2 regions of the Janthinobacterium breve genome follow, and region 2 is predicted to be linked to the other one. Evidence: predicted binding sites of a transcription regulator. Region 2 holds the regulator's gene; the other holds the start of a gene.
What was found. Region 2 encodes LexA, which represses DNA repair genes until DNA is damaged. Its sites were predicted from a motif close to ACTGTATNNNNATACAGT; they were not measured.

Region 1: a site for LexA is predicted at 2,177-2,194, ahead of ACQ4W0_RS23155 (putative DNA modification/repair radical SAM protein). Genes of this name have one in related genera too.

Annotation. Positions count from the first base shown of each region.
Region 1 is NZ_JBNYXY010000011.1:225,011-230,259, reverse strand. Features, by position in the region: gene ACQ4W0_RS23170 (sulfate/molybdate ABC transporter ATP-binding protein) at 1-615, opposite strand, end outside; gene modB (molybdate ABC transporter permease subunit) at 621-1,292, opposite strand; gene modA (molybdate ABC transporter substrate-binding protein) at 1,310-2,068, opposite strand; gene ACQ4W0_RS23155 (putative DNA modification/repair radical SAM protein) at 2,210-3,442, shown strand; gene ACQ4W0_RS23150 (UdgX family uracil-DNA binding protein) at 3,418-4,914, shown strand; gene ACQ4W0_RS23145 (bile acid:sodium symporter family protein) at 4,866-5,249, opposite strand, start outside.
Region 2 is NZ_JBNYXY010000014.1:67,814-73,062, reverse strand. Features, by position in the region: gene ACQ4W0_RS26125 (replicative DNA helicase) at 1-354, opposite strand, end outside; gene rplI (50S ribosomal protein L9) at 490-945, opposite strand; gene rpsR (30S ribosomal protein S18) at 973-1,263, opposite strand; gene priB (primosomal replication protein N) at 1,279-1,587, opposite strand; gene rpsF (30S ribosomal protein S6) at 1,608-1,997, opposite strand; gene lexA (transcriptional repressor LexA) at 2,274-2,921, shown strand; gene ACQ4W0_RS26095 (cystathionine gamma-synthase family protein) at 2,987-4,228, opposite strand; gene purF (amidophosphoribosyltransferase) at 4,271-5,249, opposite strand, start outside.

The sequences.
Region 1 (5,249 bases), on a different contig from region 2:
GCGCGCATCTTCCGGATCATGTGTGATCAGGATCATGGGCACGTCCAGGCGCTGCTGCCACTGGCTCAGCTCCAGACGCATTTTGACACGCAGCGCCGGATCGAGGGCGGCAAACGGCTCGTCGAGCAGCAGCGCGTTTGGTTCGGCCACGAGCGCCCTCGCCAGCGCCACCCTTTGGCGCTGGCCACCGGACAACTCGTCAGGGAACTGATGCGCCAGTTCCTGCAAATGAAACGCGTCTAGCCAATGCTCGACTTTCTGCAATTTTTCGCGCGCGCGCGGATTGAACCAGCCGCGGCTCAGGCCAAAGCCCACGTTCTGGCGCACCGTCAGGTGCGGGAACAGCGCGTAATCCTGGAACAGGTAGGCCACGTTGCGCTGCTGCGGCGGCAAGTTGATGTCGGCGGCGGAATCGAACAGGGTACGGCCATTCAGGCGGATATGGCCGGCGTCCGGTGTAAACAGTCCGGCAATGGCTTTCAGGGTCATGCTCTTGCCGGCACCGGACGGCCCATACACGGCGATGCGCTGGCTGTTCGAGGTGCATTGCACGTGCATGTCGAAGCGGCGTTTGCCGGAGCGCAAGGTGGCGCGAATGTCGAGGTCGAGTTGCATAGGCGTCATTTGTGTACGATGCGCCCGGGCGCCAGACGGCCAGCCGACAGCAGCACCACGATGCACACGGCAGAGGTGATCAGCACCAGGGTGTTGGCGACGTCGTCCTGGCCCGCCTGCACGGCTTCATACACGGCCACCGACAAGGTTTGCGTCTTGCCGGGAATGCTGCCGGCCACCATCAGGGTGGCGCCAAACTCGCCCAGCGCGCGCACAAAACCCAACAGCACGCCGGCCAGGATGCCGCGCCAGGCCAGCGGTAACGTGACGCGGAAGAAAATCGCCATTTCCGAGATGCCCAGCACGCGGGCCGCCTGCTCCAGCTGGCCGTCGACCGCCTCGAAGGCAGCGCGCGCCGGCTTGAAAACGAGGGGAAAGGCGACCACCGTGGAGGCGATCACGGCGCCTTGCCAGGTAAAGATGAGGTTGATACCGAAGTTGTCTTGCAGCCAGATGCCCAAGGTGCCGCGCCGGCCCAGCAGCACCAGCAGGTAATAGCCGAGCACGGTGGGCGGCATCACCATCGGCAGGGTCAGGAGGGCGTCGAGCAGCTCGCGCCCGGGAAAACGCGTGCGCGCCAGCAGATAGCCCGTACCGATGCCGAGCAGCAAATTGAGCGCTGTGGCCCAGGCCGCTACTTTGAGCGACAGGGCCAGCGCGGTCCAGGCGATATCCATGCGGGCGCGTGCTTAAGTTATGGTTTCTTGAATCCGTACTTGGCGAAAATGGCTTGCGCCGGCGCCGTCTGCAGGTAGCTGACGAAGCGCTTCGCTTCGGCCGCATTGCTGCTGCCCTTGATGGTGGCGATCGGGTACAGCACGGGCGCATCCAGCGGCACCTCCAGCACGACGTTCACTTTATCCTTCATGATGGCCGCGTCGGTGGCGTAGACAAAGCCCGCATCGACTTCGCCGCGCGCCACATAGTCGAGCGACTGGCGCACGTTCTGCGTGCCGATGGCCTTAGTTTGTACGGCTTCCCACAAATTCGCCTTTTTCAGCGCGCCTTCCGAATAGCGGCCAACGGGCACGCTGGCCGGGTTGGCGATGGCCACGCGGGTCACGCCCTTGTGCGTCAGGTCGCTCAAGCTCTTGATGCCCAGCTTGCTATCGTGCGGCACGATCAGCACCAGGCTGTTGCTGACGAAATCCTGGCGGTCGGCCGGCAGCACCAGGCCCTGCTTTTGCGCCGCATCCATGGTTTCCTGGTCGGCCGAGGCAAACACGTCCACGGGCGCGCCCTTGACGATCTGCTGCAGCAGCACGCCCGAAGCGGCGAAGTTCAAGGACACCTTGCTGCCCGGATACTGCGCCTCGTAGCTTTGCGCCGCATCCTTGAACGCATTCGTCAGGCTGGCCGCGGCCGACACCACCACTTCGCCGGCAAAAGCGGACGAGGCGACAGTGACGAACAGGGCGGTGCTGAGGAGTTGGGCGAGGGAGGTGAGGCGCATGATCGTATCCTTGTAAAGTAAACGGTGAACAAGGACCGTAATATACACTTATATATAACGTTCTGCCATGGCGCAAGTCAAGATAGCACGCGGTCGATTCCCTGTTATACTGTATATAAACACAGTATATCGAGGCACCCCATGGAACTGACGGACAAGCTGGAAATCCTGGCCGATGCGGCCAAGTACGACGCGTCCTGCGCCAGCAGTGGGGCGCCCAAACGCGATTCCATCGGCAAGGACGGCTTTGGCGCCACCTCCGGCATGGGTATCTGCCACAGCTACACGCCGGACGGGCGCTGTGTCTCGCTACTGAAAGTACTGCTGACCAATTACTGCCTGTACGATTGCCAATACTGCGTCAACCGCCGCAGCTCGAACGTGCCGCGCGCGCGATTCACGGTGGCCGAAGTGGTCAAGCTGACGGCCGATTTTTACCTGCGCAACTATATCGACGGCCTGTTCCTCAGTTCCGGCATCATCCAGTCGGCCGACTACACGATGGAACAGCTGGTGCAAGTGGCGCGCGAGTTGCGCGAGGTGCATCAGTTCCGCGGCTATATCCATTTGAAAACCATCCCCGATGCCGATCCGGCCCTGATCGCGCAGGCGGGCCGCTATGCCGACCGGCTCAGCGTCAATATCGAACTGCCGACGCAAGACAGCGTGCAAAAGCTGGCGCCGGAAAAAAGCGTGCATACGATCAAGCTGGCGATGGGGGCGATCCGCCGCAAGCTCGATGAAAAGGCGGAAGAACCGCGCTCGCCGCGTTTCGCGCCGGCCGGGCAGAGCACGCAGATGATCGTCGGCGCCGACGCCAGCGACGACCAGCAGATCCTCTCCACGGCAGAGACCCTGTACGGCAGCTACAAGCTCAAGCGCGTGTACTACTCGGCCTTCAGCCCGATCCCCGACAGCCCGAACAGCGTGCCGCTGGCGCCGCCACCCATGCTGCGCGAACACCGCTTATATCAGGCTGACTTTTTGCTGCGCAGCTACGGTTTTCAGGCTAGCGAACTGCTGCCCGCCACGGGCGGCAACCTGGCGCTGGACATCGATCCCAAGCTGGCCTGGGCACTGGCGCACCGCGAACATTTTCCGCTGGACTTGAACCGCGCGGCGCAGCACATGATCGCCCGCGTGCCCGGCATCGGCTTGCGCAATGCGCAGCGCATCGTCGACCTGCGCCGTTTGCGGCAAGTGCGCTACGCCGATTTGTCGCGCCTGCGCTGCAGCATGAAAAAGATTGCGCCGTTCATCATTACGGCCGACTACTTTCCCGCGCGCGACACCACGGCCTCGGAACAGCTGCGGCGCGCCATGACGGAGGCGCCGCAGCAGATGAATTTATGGCCCGAACTGCAGGCGGCGTGAAAGATGTCAACGAGCGAGTCGTCCGGCTGGCGCAGTCGTTCGACGAGTGGCGCGCAGGCGCACGCGAACTGATCGCGCGCGGCGTGCCACCTGCCGACGTTGCCTGGCAGTCGCAACCCGGCGATGGCGACCTGTTTTCCTCCACGCCAGATGCAACAGATACCAGCGCGCCACTGCTGCGTCTGCCCCGTCCCTTGGTGGAGTTGCTGGAAAGCGCCGCCTGTTTCAGCGCCCCGGATCGCTGGGCCTTCCTGTACCAAGTGCTGTGGCGCTGGCAACTGGGCCAGCACGACGTGATGTCGCCTGCCGATACGGATGGCGCACGCCTGCACGCCATGGCCAAGGCCGTACGCCGCGAAGAACACGACATGCATGCTTATGTGCGCTTTCGCGAGCGGGCCGAAAGTGATGGCGCTCCCCGTTTTGTCGCCTGGTTCGAACCCACGCACGACGTGCTGCCGCAAGTGGCCCGCCACTTCGCCCGCCGCATGGGCGCCATCAGCTGGATGATCGCCACACCGACGGCCAGCATGTTGTGGGATGGTCAGACCTTGCATGCGGGACCGGCGCTGATGCGCGGCGCGGCCGATATCGACGATGCGAGCGAAGCCTTGTGGCTGACCTATTACCGCAGCATCTTCAACCCGGCACGGCTGAACGCCGGCCTGCTGCGCAGCCATATCCCTTCGCGCTTCTGGAAAAACCTGCCGGAAGGCGCCATCGTGCCCGCCATGGTCAGCGGCGCCGCGAATGGCGAACGGCGCACGGGGCAGACGGCTACCGTGGGCCAGCGCAACGGCGCCACTATGATCGCGATTTCCGCCGAGCGCGCCCAACCCGCGCGCGCGGCGGCCACCACCCTGGACCAGTGCCGCCGCTGCGAGCTATGGAAAAGCGCCACCCAGGCCGTGCCCGGCGTAGGGCCCGAACAGGCGCGCATCATGCTGGTCGGCGAACAACCGGGCGACCAGGAAGACCTGGCGGGCCTGCCGTTTGTCGGACCGGCCGGCGCGCTGCTGGAGCAGGCGATGCACGATGCGGGCATGGCGCGCGACAGCATCTATCTGACCAACGCCGTCAAGCATTTCAAGTGGGAAGCACGCGGCAAGCGCCGCCTGCACAAGACGCCCGCGCAGCGTGAAATCCTCGCCTGCCATGACTGGCTGGAAGAAGAGATACGACGCGTCCAACCGCAAGTGATCGTGGTACTGGGCAGCACGGCGTTAAAGTCCGTGCTGCAAGACGGCGCGGCCACCATGACGCCGCTGATCGGCACGCCCATCCAGCACAATGGGCGCTGGGTGATCGCCGTATATCACCCGTCGTATGTGCTGCGCGTGCCGGACGAAGCGAGCCGGCGGCAGGCGTATGCGGTGATTGTCGACGGCTTGTACCAGGCGATGCAGCTACTACAAGGCCAGGATCATAGCGTCGACGCTGGCACTTCCGCCCCCTCGTCACGCCGCGCATAGCGCTGCGCAATCACGGCACAGATCATCAGCTGAATCTGATGGAACAGCATCAGCGGCAAGATCACCATGCCCAGTGAACGGGTGGAAAACAGCACCTTGGCCATGGGCACGCCGCTGGCCAGGCTTTTCTTCGAGGCGCAAAAGACGATGGCGATTTCATCTTCCTTGTTAAAGCCCAGGCGGCGGCTGATGAAAGTGGAGATACCCAGCACCAGCGCCAGCAGCAAGAGGCTGATCAGGCCCAGCGCGACCAGGGTTTCCACCGAGATCGTATGCCACAGGCCTTCGCTGACGGCTTCGCTGAAGGCCGTGTAGACCACCAGCAAGATCGAACC
Region 2 (5,249 bases):
GCCGCGGTCGCGCACGATCTCGGCATAACGCCGGATGTTAGCGGCCGATGGCGTGTTTTGCGCCATGGCGTTCAGGTACGCGAGTCCGCCCACATCATCGGCCTTGCCGAGCTGGGTCAGGGTTTCAAAAACAGTAATGACATCGGCTGGCCTGGAGCCGTTAATCATCTTGACGATTTGCTCGAAGATGATGCGATGGTCATAGCGATAGAAATCCTCCGCATGCATGAAGTCGGCGATGCGGTCATATGCTGCATTGTCGCGCAGCAGACCACCGATAACGGATTGTTCTGCTTCGATCGAATGCGGCGGAATACGGAGGGAATCTAGTTGCGGATCAGAGGGGGCGTTCATGGCGCGAATTATACCCGCTTCGGCGTGCTGGCAAAAATAAAGGGCTGAAATTGAGCGAAAAAAAGGCCACAAAAAAGCCGGGCGAACCCGGCTTTTCATCGTGCGGCAATGCTTGCGGGACAGGCCCGCAAACGATTACGCGTTCGCGTCTGGAACGACAGCGATAACAACTTCCACGACCACGTCGGTGTGCAGAGCAACCGAAACGCTGTGCTCGCCAACGATCTTCAGCGGGCCGGTAGGCATGCGGATTTGTGCTTTTTCAACAGCAAAACCTTGCTTGGTCAGCGCTTCAGCGATGTCGAAGTTGGTGACGGAACCGAACAGACGGCCATCGACGCCAGCTTTTTGAGCAACTTGAACGGTCAGACCGCTCAGTTTTTCGCCCTGGGCTTGCGATGCAGCCAGTTTGGCGGCAGCAGCTTTTTCCAGTTCGGCGCGCTTGACTTCGAATTCAGCCACAGCGGTAGCCGTAGCACGACGTGCCAGGCGTTGCGGGATCAGGAAGTTACGTGCGTAACCGTCTTTGACTTTGACGACTTCGCCGAGGTTACCGACGTTAACAACTTTTTCTAACAGAATGATTTGCATAGTTCTTCTCCAGGAATATCTGACCGATTAAGCGTGGTGCAGATCGGTGTATGGCAGCAGCGCGAGGAAGCGAGCGCGCTTGATTGCGGTGTCGACTTGGCGCTGGTAGTGCGCTTTGGTACCGGTCAGGCGTGCTGGCATGATCTTGCCGTTTTCTTGGACGAAGTCTTTCAGCGTGTCGACGTCTTTGTAGTCGACTTGCTCAACGTGAGCTGCGGTGAAGCGGCAGAACTTCTTGCGTTTGAACAACGGATTTTGCTGTTTGCGTTTTTCTTTAAGCTTGAGCTTATTTTTGTCGAACTTTTTACCGAATGCCATGTCAGGCTCCTGTATCTAAAATGCGCTAGTCAAAGTGACTGCACTAAAATCAATGATGTGAAACACCAAACTCTTGCTGTTGCGGCTCTTCCTGGCCAGGAAACCCGTGAACTGATATACCCCGCCCAAGCTTGCCTGACTGAACCGGCCTGAGATTTCGCCAGCGGCTAGCGCGGCAATATCAAACTCGGTCAAACGGGCAATCCCTGCTTCCATCTGCTGCGAACTGTGCTGCAATACTGCATTCACGATCGGCAGCCCTGCCGGGGTATAGCGCAATATTTCGCGCTCGGCAATGATGGCGGTTACTTGTAGCTGGTTCAGCGCACGATCCTGGTCAAGAATTAAGCTGCTGCTGCGGCTGGAGCGGCTGCTGGTGCTTCGGTGCGGTGGCTTTTGGCCGCGTCTTCGCGTTGTACCGATTTCATCATCGGCGAAGGAGCTGTTTCAGCTTTCTTCATTTTAACGGTCAGGTGACGCAACACGGCATCATTGAATTTGAATGCTGTTTCCAACTCGACCAGGGTCTCGTTGTCGCATTCGATGTTCAGGCAGATGTAGTGTGCTTTAGGCAGCTTTTGGATCGAGTAAGCCATTTGACGGCGGCCCCAATCTTCCACGCGGTGAACCGAACCGCCGCGGGTGGTTACGCTGGCTTTGTAGCGTTCGATCATCGCGGGCACTTGCTCGCTTTGGTCCGGATGGACGATAAAGACTATTTCATAATGACGCATGCAAACTCCTTCAGGTCGGATTGATAATCGCCCACCCCGGCGTCAAGACGGGTGTGGGAAGGTCAGCCGAAGATTATAACCGCCTTTTGCAAACGTTTCAATCATTCCTTCAACAAGCGGCCCGTACACGGGGCCCGCCAGGCGCTTTTCCCTGCGCATTCCAGTATTTCGCACGAAATTCGCGCAAATAACGGAAATTCCCTTGCATAGTGGGCGATACTGTACAAAAATACAGACTGTTCATATAGACAGCATTTTAGTATGCACCCACCGCTCATGATCAAGCTGACAGCACGACAAGAACAAATCCTGAACCTGATCAAGGACGCGATTGAAAATACGGGTTTCCCTCCTACCCGTGCCGAAATCGCCAATGAATTGGGTTTCAAATCGGCCAATGCGGCCGAAGAGCATTTGCAAGCCCTGGCCCGCAAGGGCGCGATCGAGATTTCGCCCGGCACGTCGCGTGGCATTCGCCTGATCGGTGCGGCGGCGAGTGCTGCCGCCGACACGCTGTCCTCGAAGGTGCCGGCAGCACTGCTGATGTCGCTGCCGCTGATCGGCCGCGTGGCAGCCGGTTCGCCCATCCTGGCGCAGGAAAACCTGGAAGCGAGCTACAACGTGGACCCGGCCCTGTTTTCGGCCAAGCCCGACTTCCTGCTGAAGGTACGCGGCTGGTCCATGCGCGACGCCGGCATCATGGATGGCGATTTATTGGCCGTCAAGAAGGTCGACAGCGCCAAGAACGGCCAGATCGTCGTTGCCCGCATCGGCGACGAAGTCACCGTCAAACGCTACAAGAAAACGGGCTCCGTCATCGAACTGCTGCCGGAAAACCCCGACTTCAAGGTCATTACCGTGTCGCCGGAAGATGAATTCGCCCTTGAGGGCCTGGCTGTGGGCTTGATGCGCAGCTGGCATTAAACAGCTGCATATAAAAAGGGCCGCAACAGAATGACTGTTGCGGCCCTTTTCATTTGTCCGGCGGCCTATGCATCCAGTGCCAGGCGGAAATCCTCGAGCAGATCGGCTTCATCCTCGATACCGACGGACACACGGATCAGCGACTCGGCAATGCCCATGCTGGCGCGGCGCTCGGCACCCATCTCGTAGAAAATCGTGTGGGCAACGGGAATGACCAGGGTGCGCGTGTCGCCGAGGTTGCTCGCTGGAATGGCAAGATTGAGACGATTCAGGAAATCGAAGCAGTCGATGCCATCCTTCAATTCAAAGCTGAACAGCGAGCCATAGCTGCGGAACAAGTCCGTCGCCAGCGCGTGCTGCGGGTGCGACGTCAAGCCCGGGTAATGCACGGCAGCCACGCGCGGGTCCGCTTGCAGCATGGTGGCCAGCGCCAGGGCGTTCGAGCAGCTGCGGTCCATGCGCAAGGCCATGGTTTCCGCGCCGACGGCGATATGGTGCGCCGCCTCCGGGCCCAGCGAAGCGCCGAAGTCGCGCAAGGCCTTGGCGCGGATTTGCGCGATGCCCCACTGCGCGGGTGCCGCCTTTTTATAATTGTCGAAAATGTTCGGGTACTGCGTCCAGTCGAACACGCCCGTGTCCGTCAAGCTGCCGCCCAGCGCATTGCCGTGGCCGCCGATGGATTTCGTCAAGGCATTGACCACCAGGCCCGCGCCCACCGCTTTCGGGCGAAACAGGTACGGCGTCGTCATGGTGTTGTCGACGATGTACAGGATGCCCTTCTCGCGACACAGCGCGCCGATCTTTGCCAGGTCGGCGATCTGCGTGCGCGGATTGGCGATGGTTTCCACGAACACGATGCGCGTGGCCGGCGTGATGGCGGCGGCCACGTTGGCCACATCGGTGGCATCGACAAACGACACGGCGATGCCCTGCCCCGTCACCGTTTGCCACAGGCTGTTGGTGTTGCCAAACAAAAAGGCCGACGACACCACATGGTCGCCCGCGCGCAGCAAGGATTGCACCACGGCGCCGATGGCGCCCATGCCGGTGGCGAAGCACAGGGTAGCAACGCCGTCTTCCATCTTGTTGACCTTGTCTTCCAGCGCCGAAACCGTCGGATTGCCCTGGCGGCCGTAGCGAAAGCCCGGCTCCTTGCCCTGGAATACGGAAGCGAGCTGGCGCGCGTCGCCATAGCCAAACGCGACGGAGGTGTGCACGGGCTTGTGCAGGGAGCCATGCTCGATGCCCTTGCGGCGGTCGTTATGCAGGATGGTGGTGGTAAAGCCGTAGTTTTTTTTATCGTTCATGATCGCAGAAAAAAAAAGCCCGGCGCAGGCCGGGCAGGTTACTTATGCTTCCGTTGTCGCCAGGTTCAGGTTCAGCTGGGAACGCGGCGTATCTTCGGGCGCTGCAGCCTTCGGATGGTGGCGCGCATATTCCAGGCGGTCCAGGTATTCCTGCGACACGTCGCCCGTCACGTACACACCATCGAAGCACGAAGCCTCGAAGTTGGTCAGTGCCGGATTGACGTCGGCAATCGCCTGTTTGAGCGCGCCGATATCCTGGTACACCAGGTAATCGGCCGTGATTTCGCGGCACACTTCTTCCGTCGTGCGGCCGTAGGCGATCAGTTCGTCGCGCGTCGGCATGTCGATGCCATACACGTTCGGGTAGATCACCGGTGGCGCGGCCGAGGCGAAGATGACTTTCGTCGCGCCCGCTTCGCGTGCCATCTGCACGATTTCACGGCTGGTGGTGCCGCGCACGATGGAATCGTCAACCAGCAGCACCACTTTATCCTTGAATTCGGATGGAATCGCGTTGAGCTTCTGGCGCACGGATTTCTTGCGCGCCGCCTGGCCCGGCATGATGAAGGTACGGCCGATGTAGCGGTTCTTGATGAAGCCTTCGCGGTATTCCAGGTTCAGCGCCAGGGCCAGCTGGATGGCGGCCGGACGCGAGGAATCGGGAATCGGCATGACCACGTCGATATGCACGTCAGGCAATTCGGCACGGATCTTTTCAGCCAGGTATTCACCCATTTTCAGGCGCGTTGCGTACACCGAGGCGCCGTCGATGACGGAGTCGGGACGAGCCAGGTAGACGAATTCAAACACGCAGGGATTCAGGCTGGCGTTCTCGGCGCACTGGGCGCTGTGCAATTTCTTGTCAGCATCGATGAAGACGGCTTCGCCGGGACCGATATCGCGCACGAAGCGGAAGCCCATGCCTTCCAGGGCCACGGATTCGGAGGCGATCAGGTATTCAGGACCCAGCTCCGTTTCATTGATGCCCAGGCACAGCGGACGGATGCCGTGCGGGTCACGG